DNA from 3 places in the Mesorhizobium sp. AA23 genome. Region 3 is predicted to be linked to each of the others. Evidence: predicted binding sites of a transcription regulator. Region 3 holds the regulator's gene; each other region holds the start of a gene.
What was found. Region 3 encodes LexA, which represses DNA repair genes until DNA is damaged. Its sites were predicted from a motif close to TGTTCNNNNTGTGTTCNG; they were not measured.
Positions count from the first base shown of each region.

Region 1 (3,503 bases), on a different contig from region 3:
CCCATCATGTCGGACAGCCGTTCCAGCCGCAGCTTGTCGTTGAGCAGTTCCTTGATCTCGGGAATGTAGCGGTCCGCGCCGGTGATGAAGGTGAGGTCGAGATGCTTGTGCACGGCGTGGCTGGCCTTGAGCTTGAGCGCCGCCTCCTCGATCGCGGCGAGCAGTTGCGGGTCGTAGCCGTGAAGATACTGGGCGACGCCGAAGCTCGACACTTTCCACGCCGTATCATGACCGATGATGGCTTCACGGCTCATCGCATAGCGCAGTTCGGGGATTGTATGGGCGTTCATTCTACTTCTCCAAGGTCGGGGCAACACTTGGTAAACAGTCGATTGAGCACCCTCCCCTGTAAATTTAGGAATGCTGGTGCTACTTTAAGCATAGCTAAAGGTCGAACCCCGTGCGTCTGCTCAGCCAGGTCAACTTAAACTCGCTGAAAATCGTGGAGAGCGCCGCCAGGCACCGCAACTTCACGCGTGCGGGCGAAGAGCAGTTCATTACCGCCTCCGCCGTCAGCCAGCGGGTGAAGAGCCTGGAGGACCAGCTGCGCTTCAAGATCTTCCAGCGCGGCGGCAATGCGGTGTCGCTGACGCCGGAAGGCGAGACCTACGTGGCGCGCGTGCGCGAGGCGCTGGAGCGGATCGTGGCTGCCAGCATGGAGGCGACCGGCCAATCCCAGGCGCATGTGCTGAAGATCTGCGTTTTGCCGACCTTCGCGGCGCGCTGGCTGTTTCCGCGGCTTGCCACCTTCCAGCGGCAGTATCCAGATATCGAAATGCGGGTCTCGACTTCCTATGCCACGCATGAATTCGCGACCTCCGAATACGATCTCGAGATCCGCTACGGCGACGGCAATTTCCCCGGCCTCAACTCCGCGCTGCTGTTCAAGGAGGACCTGACGCCGGTGTGCAGCCGCAAGCTGTTCCGCGAGGTGCTGGGCGATAAGCCGCTGTCCAAGGTGACGCCGGAGGACCTCAGGCACTTCACCCTGCTCCACTCCGACACCTGCACCCAGAACTGGCAGTCGTGGCTGGCTTTTGCCGGCGCGAGTTTCGTGCTTGGCGAGACCAAGAGCATCTATTTCGATTCCTGCATGATGTCCTACGAGGCGGCCAATGCCGGCATGGGCTTTGCCGTTGCCAACCGCGCCTATATGGCAAGCGACATCCGAGCCGAGCGGCTGGTCGCCCCCTTCGCGGTCCACCATCCCAACACCGCCGGCTGGTATTTCGTCAGCCCCATCAAGGCGCTCGGCGCCCGCAAGGTGGAGCTGTTCAAGCAGTGGATCATGGCCGAAGCGGCGCTGACGCAGCGCCAGCTGGACCTGGAGATCGCCAACGTGCCGCTGGCGCGCGCCGCGATGGCGTGACGCGGCGGCGCAAGCGACGCAAACACACCCCTGAGATTCTCCGATCTTTGAAGGCCGACAAAGCGTTTGGACGGATACCTGTAGCCGGCTAGCGCGATCGCCCCATGACGCGGCGGAGAGACTCAGCTATCTTTGATCCTGCGGCGGGCCTGATTTTCCCGCTTGGCCGGCGCTTTCCAGCTTCCTCCCAAGCAGCGCCGGCCTTCTTCTGCGGCGCCGCCGCTTCGTCTCCCGACAACATCGTCCGCTCTCATTGCTTCGGCGGCGTGCCGGGCTGGTCGCCGCCGGTGGTCGATTGCGGCACCGGGTTCTTGTCGACCTGCGGGTTTTTGTCGACGGTGTCGCTTGGCGCCTTGGTGGGCTGCACGCTGTTGTCGCAGGCGGCGAGCCCGAGCCCTGCCGCGAGAGCCAGCAGCACAGGAAGTTTCTTCATGACGACCTCCTCTCGTTCGCCCCATTCTTCGAAGCAAACGAGGCGGCGGCGGTTTGGTTGCGCCGTCCGGCGGGAACCAACGCGCCTGTCTCCGGTTGAACCTCGTTAACTCACGAGGAGATGTCATGATCCGTCTGCTGCTCGTCGGCCTGTTCGGCTACACGGCCTATCGCGTCACGATGAGGATCATCGAGGAGGCGTCCGGCGATCTCGCGCCGCCGGACGATCGGCGGTCGCTGCGGCGCCAGTCGGCGGCGATGGGCGTCGAGCCGAAAAGGTAGATCGGCCGTTCTCGCGCTTGTTGGGAAGATGGCCGGCCTATCCAGCACATGCCGGCGCGTACAGCGTCCCCTCTGCCCTGCCGGGCATCGCCCCCCACTTGGCCGCCTTTGGGCGAGATTAGCTGTATTGCGAACAAAGCGGAAACGATGCTTGATGGGCGATGAACATCGCCGCCCGTGATTCGTCCTTCGAAACTCCTGCCTATCTTGCCCGGCTGAACGACGAGCAGCGGCTGGCGGTGGTGCATGGCGACGGCAAGGTGGCCGCGCCGCTGCTGGTGATCGCCGGGGCCGGCTCCGGCAAGACCAGCACGCTGGCGCATCGCGTGGCGCACCTCATCGTCAAGGGCGCCGATCCGCGCCGCATCCTTTTGATGACCTTTTCGCGCCGCGCCGCGGCTGAAATGGCGAAGCGCGTCGAGCGCATCGCCGGCGAGGTGCTGGGCCGCGATGCCGCGATCATCGCCGATGCGCTATCCTGGGCCGGTACTTTCCACGGTATCGGCGCCAGACTCTTGCGCGACTATGCCGAGCAGATCGGCCTCGATCCGGCTTTCACCATCCACGATCGCGAGGATTCGGCCGACCTGATGAACCTTGCCCGGCACGAGCTCGGTTTTTCCAAGACCGAAAGCCGTTTTCCGACCAAGGCCACCTGCCTGCAGATCTATTCGCGGGCGGTGAACGCCCAGGCGCCGCTCGGCGAGGTGCTGGGCTCGGCCTTTCCCTGGTGCTCAGGATGGGCGGAACAGCTGAAGGAGCTGTTCGCGGCTTATGTCGAGGCCAAGCAGGCGCAGAACGTGCTCGATTACGACGACCTTTTGCTCTACTGGGCGCAGATGGCGGCCGAGCCGGAGATCGCCGCTCACCTTGGCTCCCGCTTCGACCACGTGCTGGTCGACGAATACCAGGACACCAACCGGCTGCAGGCCTCTATTCTGTTGGCGCTGAAGCCGGACGGCGCGGGCTTGACCGTGGTGGGCGATGACGCACAGTCGATATATTCCTTCCGGGCCGCGGAAGTGCGCAACATTCTCGATTTCCCAAAACAGTTCGCGCAAGGCACCGAGATCGTCATGCTGGAGCGCAATTACCGCTCGACCGAGCCGATCCTAGCCGCCGCCAACAAAGTAATCGGCGAGGCAAGCGAGCGTTTCACCAAGAATCTCTGGACCGAACGCCGGTCGTCGCACAGGCCGCAACTGGTAAGCGTGCGCGACGAGGCTGAGCAGGCCAATTATGTCTGCCAGGCGATCCTTGCCGAGCGCGAGGCCGGCACGGCGCTCAAGGCGCAAGCCGTGCTGTTCCGCGCCTCGCATCACAGCGGGCCGCTGGAGGTGGAGCTCACGCGGCGCAACATCCCCTTCGTCAAATTCGGCGGACTGAAATTCCTCGATGCCGCGCATGTGAAAGACATGCT
Region 1 covers NZ_LYTP01000033.1:78,795-82,297, reverse strand. The annotation lists gene A9K66_RS30905 (hypothetical protein) at 1-290, opposite strand, end outside; gene A9K66_RS28255 (LysR substrate-binding domain-containing protein) at 401-1,369, shown strand; gene A9K66_RS28250 (hypothetical protein) at 1,620-1,802, opposite strand; gene A9K66_RS30900 (hypothetical protein) at 1,928-2,083, shown strand; gene A9K66_RS28245 (ATP-dependent helicase) at 2,245-3,503, shown strand, end outside.
Region 1: a site for LexA is predicted at 2,213-2,230, ahead of A9K66_RS28245 (ATP-dependent helicase). Genes of this name have one in related genera too.

Region 2 (3,503 bases), on a different contig from region 3:
CATGGGCACCGGCCCGATCCCGGCCTCGAAGCGGGCGCTGGAGAAGGCCGGCTGGTCGGCCAAGGACCTCGATCTCGTCGAGGCCAACGAGGCCTTCGCCGCGCAGGCCTGCGCCGTCAACAAGGGCATGGGCTGGGATCCCTCGATCGTCAACGTCAATGGCGGCGCCATCGCCATCGGCCATCCGATCGGCGCCTCGGGCGCCCGCGTATTCAACACGCTGGTCTACGAGATGCGCCGCCGCGGCGCAAAGAAGGGCCTCGCGACGCTTTGCATCGGCGGCGGCATGGGCGTTGCGATGTGTGTGGAAGCCTTGAACTGAGCGAATGGCGAACTGAGCGAATAGCGAATGGGGAGTAGCGAATAGGGGGAAATGGCGTTGCACGACGGGCTATCGATCCCTACTCGCTATTCGCCACTCCCTATTCGCTCTTCCGACCAAAGGGAGGAAATGCATGAGCAAGGTAGCAATCGTCACGGGCGGATCGCGCGGCATCGGTGCGGCGATATCGGTGGCCCTGAAGAATGCCGGCTATTCGGTCGCCGCGAACTATGCCGGCAATGACGAGGCGGCCCAGAAATTCAAGGCCGAGACCGGCATCCCCGTCTACAAATGGTCGGTCGCCGATTATGACGCTTGCGCCGCCGGCATCGCCCAAGTCGAGGCTGATCTCGGTCCGGTCTCGGTGCTGGTCAACAATGCCGGCATCACCCGCGACACCATGTTCCACAAGATGACCCGCGAGCAGTGGAAGGAGGTCATCGACACCAACCTTTCCGGCGTCTTCAACATGACGCATCCGCTATGGAACGGCATGCGCGATAGGAAGTTCGGCCGCGTCATCACCATCTCCTCGATCAACGGCCAGAAAGGCCAGATGGGCCAGGTCAATTATTCGGCCTCGAAAGCCGGCGATATCGGCTTTACCAAGGCGCTTGCCCAGGAAGGCGCCCGCGCCGGCATCACCGTCAACGTTGTTTGCCCCGGCTACATCGCCACCGACATGGTCATGGCCGTGCCGGAAAAAGTGCGTGAATCGATCATCGCTCAGATCCCGGTCGGCCGTCTCGGCGAGCCGGAGGAGATTGCGCGCTGCGTTGTCTTCCTCGCCTCCGAAGACGCAGGCTTCATCACCGGCTCGACCATAAGCGCCAATGGCGGCCAGTATTTCGCCTGAGATCTTGTTCGGCTGAACTCTTCTGACACCGATGGCAGGCGGCCCGCCGCAAACGGGCCGCCTGTTTTTGTCTGCGCTCCGGCAGCACCGGGTGGGCATGCCTCAATTTGGCACGCAAAAGTTAACGGCCTCCCCGCGCCCTGTGGGAAACCCGGTTCACAAGCTGTGGATTTTCGGTGCACAAGCTTTGGGCAACACCATATCTAGAGGTGAACAAAACAGGAAGCTTTGCAGATCGCTGATTCGTCGCCGATTCGTTCCGGCTTTGGCCGAAAAGTTAACACGCCACGCCGCAAATAGCGCGAACAAGATTAACGCCGGTTAGGAAAGATCAACCATTTCACAATGTTGGCGGCCGCGCTCGAGTCCGTCGCGGTCGCTCTCCCACAAAGGTTAACGACGCTCCGGCACCAGCGCGAGCCAAGCACGAAACGGGCCAATTCACAGATTCAGCATGTGGTGAGACTCATGGCCAAAAAATCCATATGTAGCCGTGAACAAAACCTGAATCATAGTGAGTCAGTGATTCGTCGCCGATTCGTTCCAGACTCGTTCCAACGGTTAATCGACCGCGGATTTTGACCTTGCCTGTCGTCGCGCCATCTGTTGATGAGATCATTCCGCTTTCGCTTCGCGTCTGAAATCCCTATGTGTGCCCTGTCACACGCGACGGAACCGCCGCGTCCCCGACAACAAGCGGCAGAAAGCCTCATTTCCGAGCCGATGAATATCCAGCCGAAACCCTCCCAGCCGCTGATCCTTTCCGGCCGCGACGTGACGGCCGTGCTCGGCCCCACCAACACCGGCAAGACCCATCTCGCCATCGAGCGCATGGTGGCGCACGACACCGGCATCATCGGTCTGCCGCTGAGGCTCCTTGCCCGCGAGGTCTATACACGCGTCTGCGAGAAGGTCGGCGCCAGCAAGGTGGCGCTGGTCACCGGCGAAGAGAAGATCGTGCCGGCGAGCGCGAGATATTCCGTCTGCACCGTGGAGGCGATGCCGCGAGAGACCGATGCCGCCTTCGTCGCCATCGACGAGGTGCAGCTCGCCGGCGACCTCGAACGCGGCCACATCTTCACCGACCGCATCCTGCATCTGCGCGGCCGCCAGGAGACGCTGCTTCTGGGCTCCGCCACCATGCACGGCATCCTGCAACGCCTGCTGAAGGGCGTCTCGGTGGTGACGCGGCCGCGGCTGTCGCATCTTGCCTATGCCGGCTCGAAGAAGCTCACCCGCCTGCCGCGGCGCACGGCGATCGTCGCCTTCTCCGCCGACGAGGTCTATGCCATCGCCGAATTGATCCGCCGCCAGCAGGGCGGTGCTGCCGTCGTTCTCGGCGCGCTCAGTCCCCGCACCCGCAATGCCCAGGTGGAGATCTTCCAGTCGGGCGACGTCGACTATCTCGTCGCCACCGACGCCATCGGCATGGGCCTGAACCTCGACCTCGAGCACGTTGCCTTCGCCCAGAACCGCAAGTTCGACGGTTACCAATACCGCAACCTGACCGCCGCCGAGCTAGGCCAGATCGCGGGGCGTGCCGGCCGACACCTGCGCGACGGCACCTTCGGCGTCACCGGCCAGGTCGATCCGTTCGACGAGGATCTGGTCAAGAAGATCGAGGGGCACGATTTCGACCCGGTGAAGGTGCTGCAGTGGCGCACCGCCGATTTCGATTTTGCCAGCCTCGATGCCCTGAAACGCTCGATCGAGACCAACGCGCCGGTCGAAGGGCTGACCCGGGCATTGCCGGCGGTCGACGCCCAGGCGCTGGAACATTTGTCGCGCGACGCGGACATCAGGACGCTAGCCACCGGCAGGGAGCGCGTGGCGCTGCTGTGGGAGGCCTGCGCGCTGCCGGACTACCGCAAGATCGCGCCCGCCCAGCATGCCGACCTCATCGCCTCGATCTACATGGACCTTGCACGCCATGGCCATGTCGATGAGAATTACATGGCCGAGCAGGTGCGGCGGGCCGACACCACGGATGGTGATATCGACACGCTGTCGCACCGGATCGCCCAGATCCGCACCTGGACCTTCGTCTCCAACCGACCGGGCTGGCTGGCCGATCAGCTACACTGGCAGGAAAAGACGCGCGAAATCGAAGACAGATTGTCGGATGCGCTGCATGAGCGGTTGACGAAACGCTTCGTAGACCGCAGGACTTCCGTCCTCATGCGGCGCCTTAGAGAAAATACCATGCCTGAAGCTGAAATCAGCCCAACCGGAACCGTGCTCGTCGAAGGCCATCACGTCGGCGAGCTGCAGGGATTCCGCTTCACCGCCGACCAGAGCGCCGGCGGCGAGGACGCCAAGGCGGTG
Region 2 covers NZ_LYTP01000001.1:576,813-580,315, forward strand. The annotation lists gene A9K66_RS02780 (acetyl-CoA C-acetyltransferase) at 1-322, shown strand, start outside; gene A9K66_RS02785 (beta-ketoacyl-ACP reductase) at 456-1,178, shown strand; gene A9K66_RS02790 (helicase-related protein) at 1,902-3,503, shown strand, end outside.
Region 2: a site for LexA is predicted at 1,718-1,735, ahead of A9K66_RS02790 (helicase-related protein). Genes of this name have one in related genera too.

Region 3 (3,503 bases):
AAGACCGGCGGCAAGTCGGGCGACTACAAGGCAGGTTCTTAGCATGGCTTTGCTTCCGGTCGCCGAGGCGCTCCAACGCCTGTTGGACGGCGCGACCGCGCTGCCAGGCGAAAGCGTGCCGCTGGCCGAAGCAGCCGGCCGGGTGCTGGCCGACCCGGTGGTGGCTCTGCGCACCCAGCCGCCCTTCAATGCGTCGGCGATGGACGGCTATGCCGTACGGGCCGCCGACGTAGCCTCGGCGCCGGCCCGGCTCTCCGTGATCGGCATGGCGCCCGCCGGGCGTGGCTTCACCGGCTCTGTCGGCAAGGGCGAGGCCGTGCGCATCTTCACCGGCGCGCCGCTCCCCGAAGGCGCCGATACCATCGTTATCCAGGAGAATGTCCGCGATCTCGGCGGCGGCGGCATCGAAGTGACCGAGCCGACCGTGGAGGGACGAAACGTCCGTCGCCGCGGCCTCGACTTCTGCGAGGGCGACCTGCTCCTTGAAAAAGGCCGCCAGCTCGATCCGGCGGCGCTTTCGCTGGCGGCATCGGCCAACCATCCGAGTCTCAACGTGGTGCGGCAGCCGCTGCTCGCCATCATCGCCACCGGCGATGAATTGCTGCCGCCGGGCAGCGCGCTCGGCCCCGACCAGATCATCTCGTCGAATGCCTGTGGCGTCACAGCTACGGCCCAGTCGGTCGGCGCGCGCGCGCTCGACCTCGGCATCGCCGCCGACCGCAAGGACGCGATCGCGGCCCTGGTCAAGAAGGCGGTCAAGGCCGGCGCCGACGTCATCGTCACGCTTGGCGGCGCCTCCGTCGGCGACCACGACTTGATCCATGACGTGCTGACCGGCGAAGGCATGCAGCTCGACTTCTGGAAGATCGCCATGCGTCCCGGCAAGCCGCTGATGTTTGGCCGGCTCGGCGACATTCGCTGCATCGGCCTGCCCGGCAATCCGGTCGCAAGCCTGGTCTGCTCGCAGCTGTTCCTGAAGCCGCTTCTGGCGCGGCTGGGCGGCCGGTCCTGCCGTCAGGAAATCCGCACGGCCCGGTTAGGCGTCGCAATGCACGCCAACGATCTCAGGCAGGACTATGTGCGCGCCGTGGTCCGCGAAGATGCGGGGGCGTTGATCGCAACACCGTTCGGCATCCAGGATTCCTCGATGTTGAGGATGCTCGCCGATGCCAATGGCCTGATCGTGCGCCAACCCTTCGCACCGGCGGCTGAAGCCGGCGAGGAATGCAGCGTTCTGATGTTACGCTGAACAAAACGTCAACACATTCACTAAACTTTAAACGGTTGCGGAACACAACTGGAACAGATAGTGTTTGTTCTGGGTTTGTTTTTCTGATTCTGGTTTCAGAACCCATGGGGGCCGCCATGCTGACGCGCAAACAACATGAACTGCTGATGTTCATCCATGAACGGCTCAAGGAAAGCGGCATTCCGCCGTCTTTCGATGAGATGAAGGAAGCGCTCGACCTTGCCTCGAAATCGGGCATCCACCGCCTGATCACGGCGCTGGAGGAGCGCGGTTTCATTCGCCGGCTGCCGAACCGGGCGCGTGCCCTTGAAGTGCTGCGCCTACCTGACTCGATCGCGCCCGGCCTAAATGCGGCGAAGAAATTCTCGCCGAGCGTCATCCAGGGCGGCCAAGGCAATCTCGGCCGCCAGATCAAACCCGCGGCGCCCGCCCGCACGCCGACGCCCAGCAATGACGACGACGCCGGTTCAGCCGTCTCCATCCCGGTGATGGGTCGCATTGCCGCCGGCGTGCCGATCGACGCCATCCAGCACCAGACGCATTCGATCACAGTGCCGCCGGACATGATCGCGGGCGGCGAGCACTACGCGCTCGAGGTCAAAGGCGACTCGATGATCGAGGCCGGCATCTTCGACGGCGACACGGTCATCATCCGCAACGCCAGCACTGCGAGCCCCGGGGAGATCGTCGTGGCGCTGGTCGATGACGAGGAGGCGACGCTGAAGCGCTTCCGCCGCAAGGGCGCCTCCATCGCGCTCGAGGCTGCCAATCCGGCCTATGAGACGCGCATCTTCGGTCCCGATCGCGTCAAGGTTCAGGGCAAGCTCGTCGGGCTCATCCGCCGCTACTGAGGGGCTGCGGCTTGGCTTTCGGCTTCTCGGGCTTCTTGTAAGGCGCCAACCCCCTCGCCTCACGCGAGTAGCGCCGCTGTTCGTGCCAAGGGCGGTACGGTTTTTCGACGGCGTATTGAATGGTTGCTCGCGCCGTCGCCGATTGCGGATCGAAGAAGACGGCGGCACTGCCGTCGCGCGCGAGCTGCCGCTTGGTGACAACGAGGACACGCGGATCGCGGCAGGGATTGTAGGCCGTGGCGTCGTTGATGACGATGAGGTCTGCGAAGTCGCAGGCAGGCCGGGCAGCTTCGCGTTTTTCGGCGAGCGCGACGATCGCGCCTGATGGATGCCGGCCAATGCAGAGATCGCCCGTGCAGTAAAAGGGCGATCCAGGCGGCAGGTCGACGGGATCGGCTATGTCCAGCGTGCCCTTGGCGAATGTCTCCGGCGGCACGATCGTTTCGGCCTTGAGCGCGCGTTTCCAGTTATCGGTGGTGAACTCGTTCGAGCGGGCACGATTGATGGCGAGTTCGCCGCCGCCGATCGGCATCGCCACCAGATGCGCGTCCTCCGAGATCAGCAGGTCGGGCGTGCGCACCTGCGGGATCATCATGACGGCCGCGGCAGCGAAAGGAATCGCGGCCAGCCTGAGCCACGTAGTCGCCATCGTGGCGATGACGAGCGCGATCGTCGCCAGCAGCACCGAATGGATCGAGATCAGGCCCACGGCATCGACCGGCGACCACTCCGAAATCCACGCCGAGATCGCGATCATCGCCGCCAGGCCCTTGCCCATCAAATAGAGGAAGGGCCCGTCGAAGCCGAACGGCATCATGACCGCGCTGGCGACGGCGAGAAACATCACGATCGTGACGATCGGCATGATCGCGAGATTGGCCAGCAGGCTAAGCGGCGAGACGCGCTGGAAATGCCAGATGGCAAACAGCGCCGTGGCACTTCCGGCAATGATCGACGTCATCGCGGCGCCACCTGCTCCGACTGCCAGTTTGTGCGACATGAACCGCAGGAACGAACGCTTTGCCGGCGGCGCTCTCACCTTGCCGGCGCGGTAGTCGGACCAGCCGGCATAGGCGCCGACAAGGGCGGCGGTTGCCGCGAACGACATCTGAAAGCTCGGGCCAACCACTTCATGCGGCGACACCAGGATGACGGCGATGGCCGAGATCGCCAAATTGCGCATCGTCAGCGCGGCGCGGTCGAAAAGCACGGCGATCAGCATCACGGCCAGCATGATGAAGCTTCGCTCGGCGGCGACCACCACGCCGGAGATGACGAGGTAGGCGGCGATCGACATAACCGCGATTGCCGCGGCATATTTCTTCACCGGCCGGCGTGACGAAAAATCCGGGAACAGCGCAAAGGCGCCGCGCAGCAGAAGCATGACCATGCCGGCGACCAGC
Region 3 covers NZ_LYTP01000002.1:117,710-121,212, reverse strand. The annotation lists gene moaC (cyclic pyranopterin monophosphate synthase MoaC) at 1-42, shown strand, start outside; gene glp (gephyrin-like molybdotransferase Glp) at 44-1,249, shown strand; gene lexA (transcriptional repressor LexA) at 1,366-2,100, shown strand; gene A9K66_RS04025 (ComEC/Rec2 family competence protein) at 2,084-3,503, opposite strand, start outside.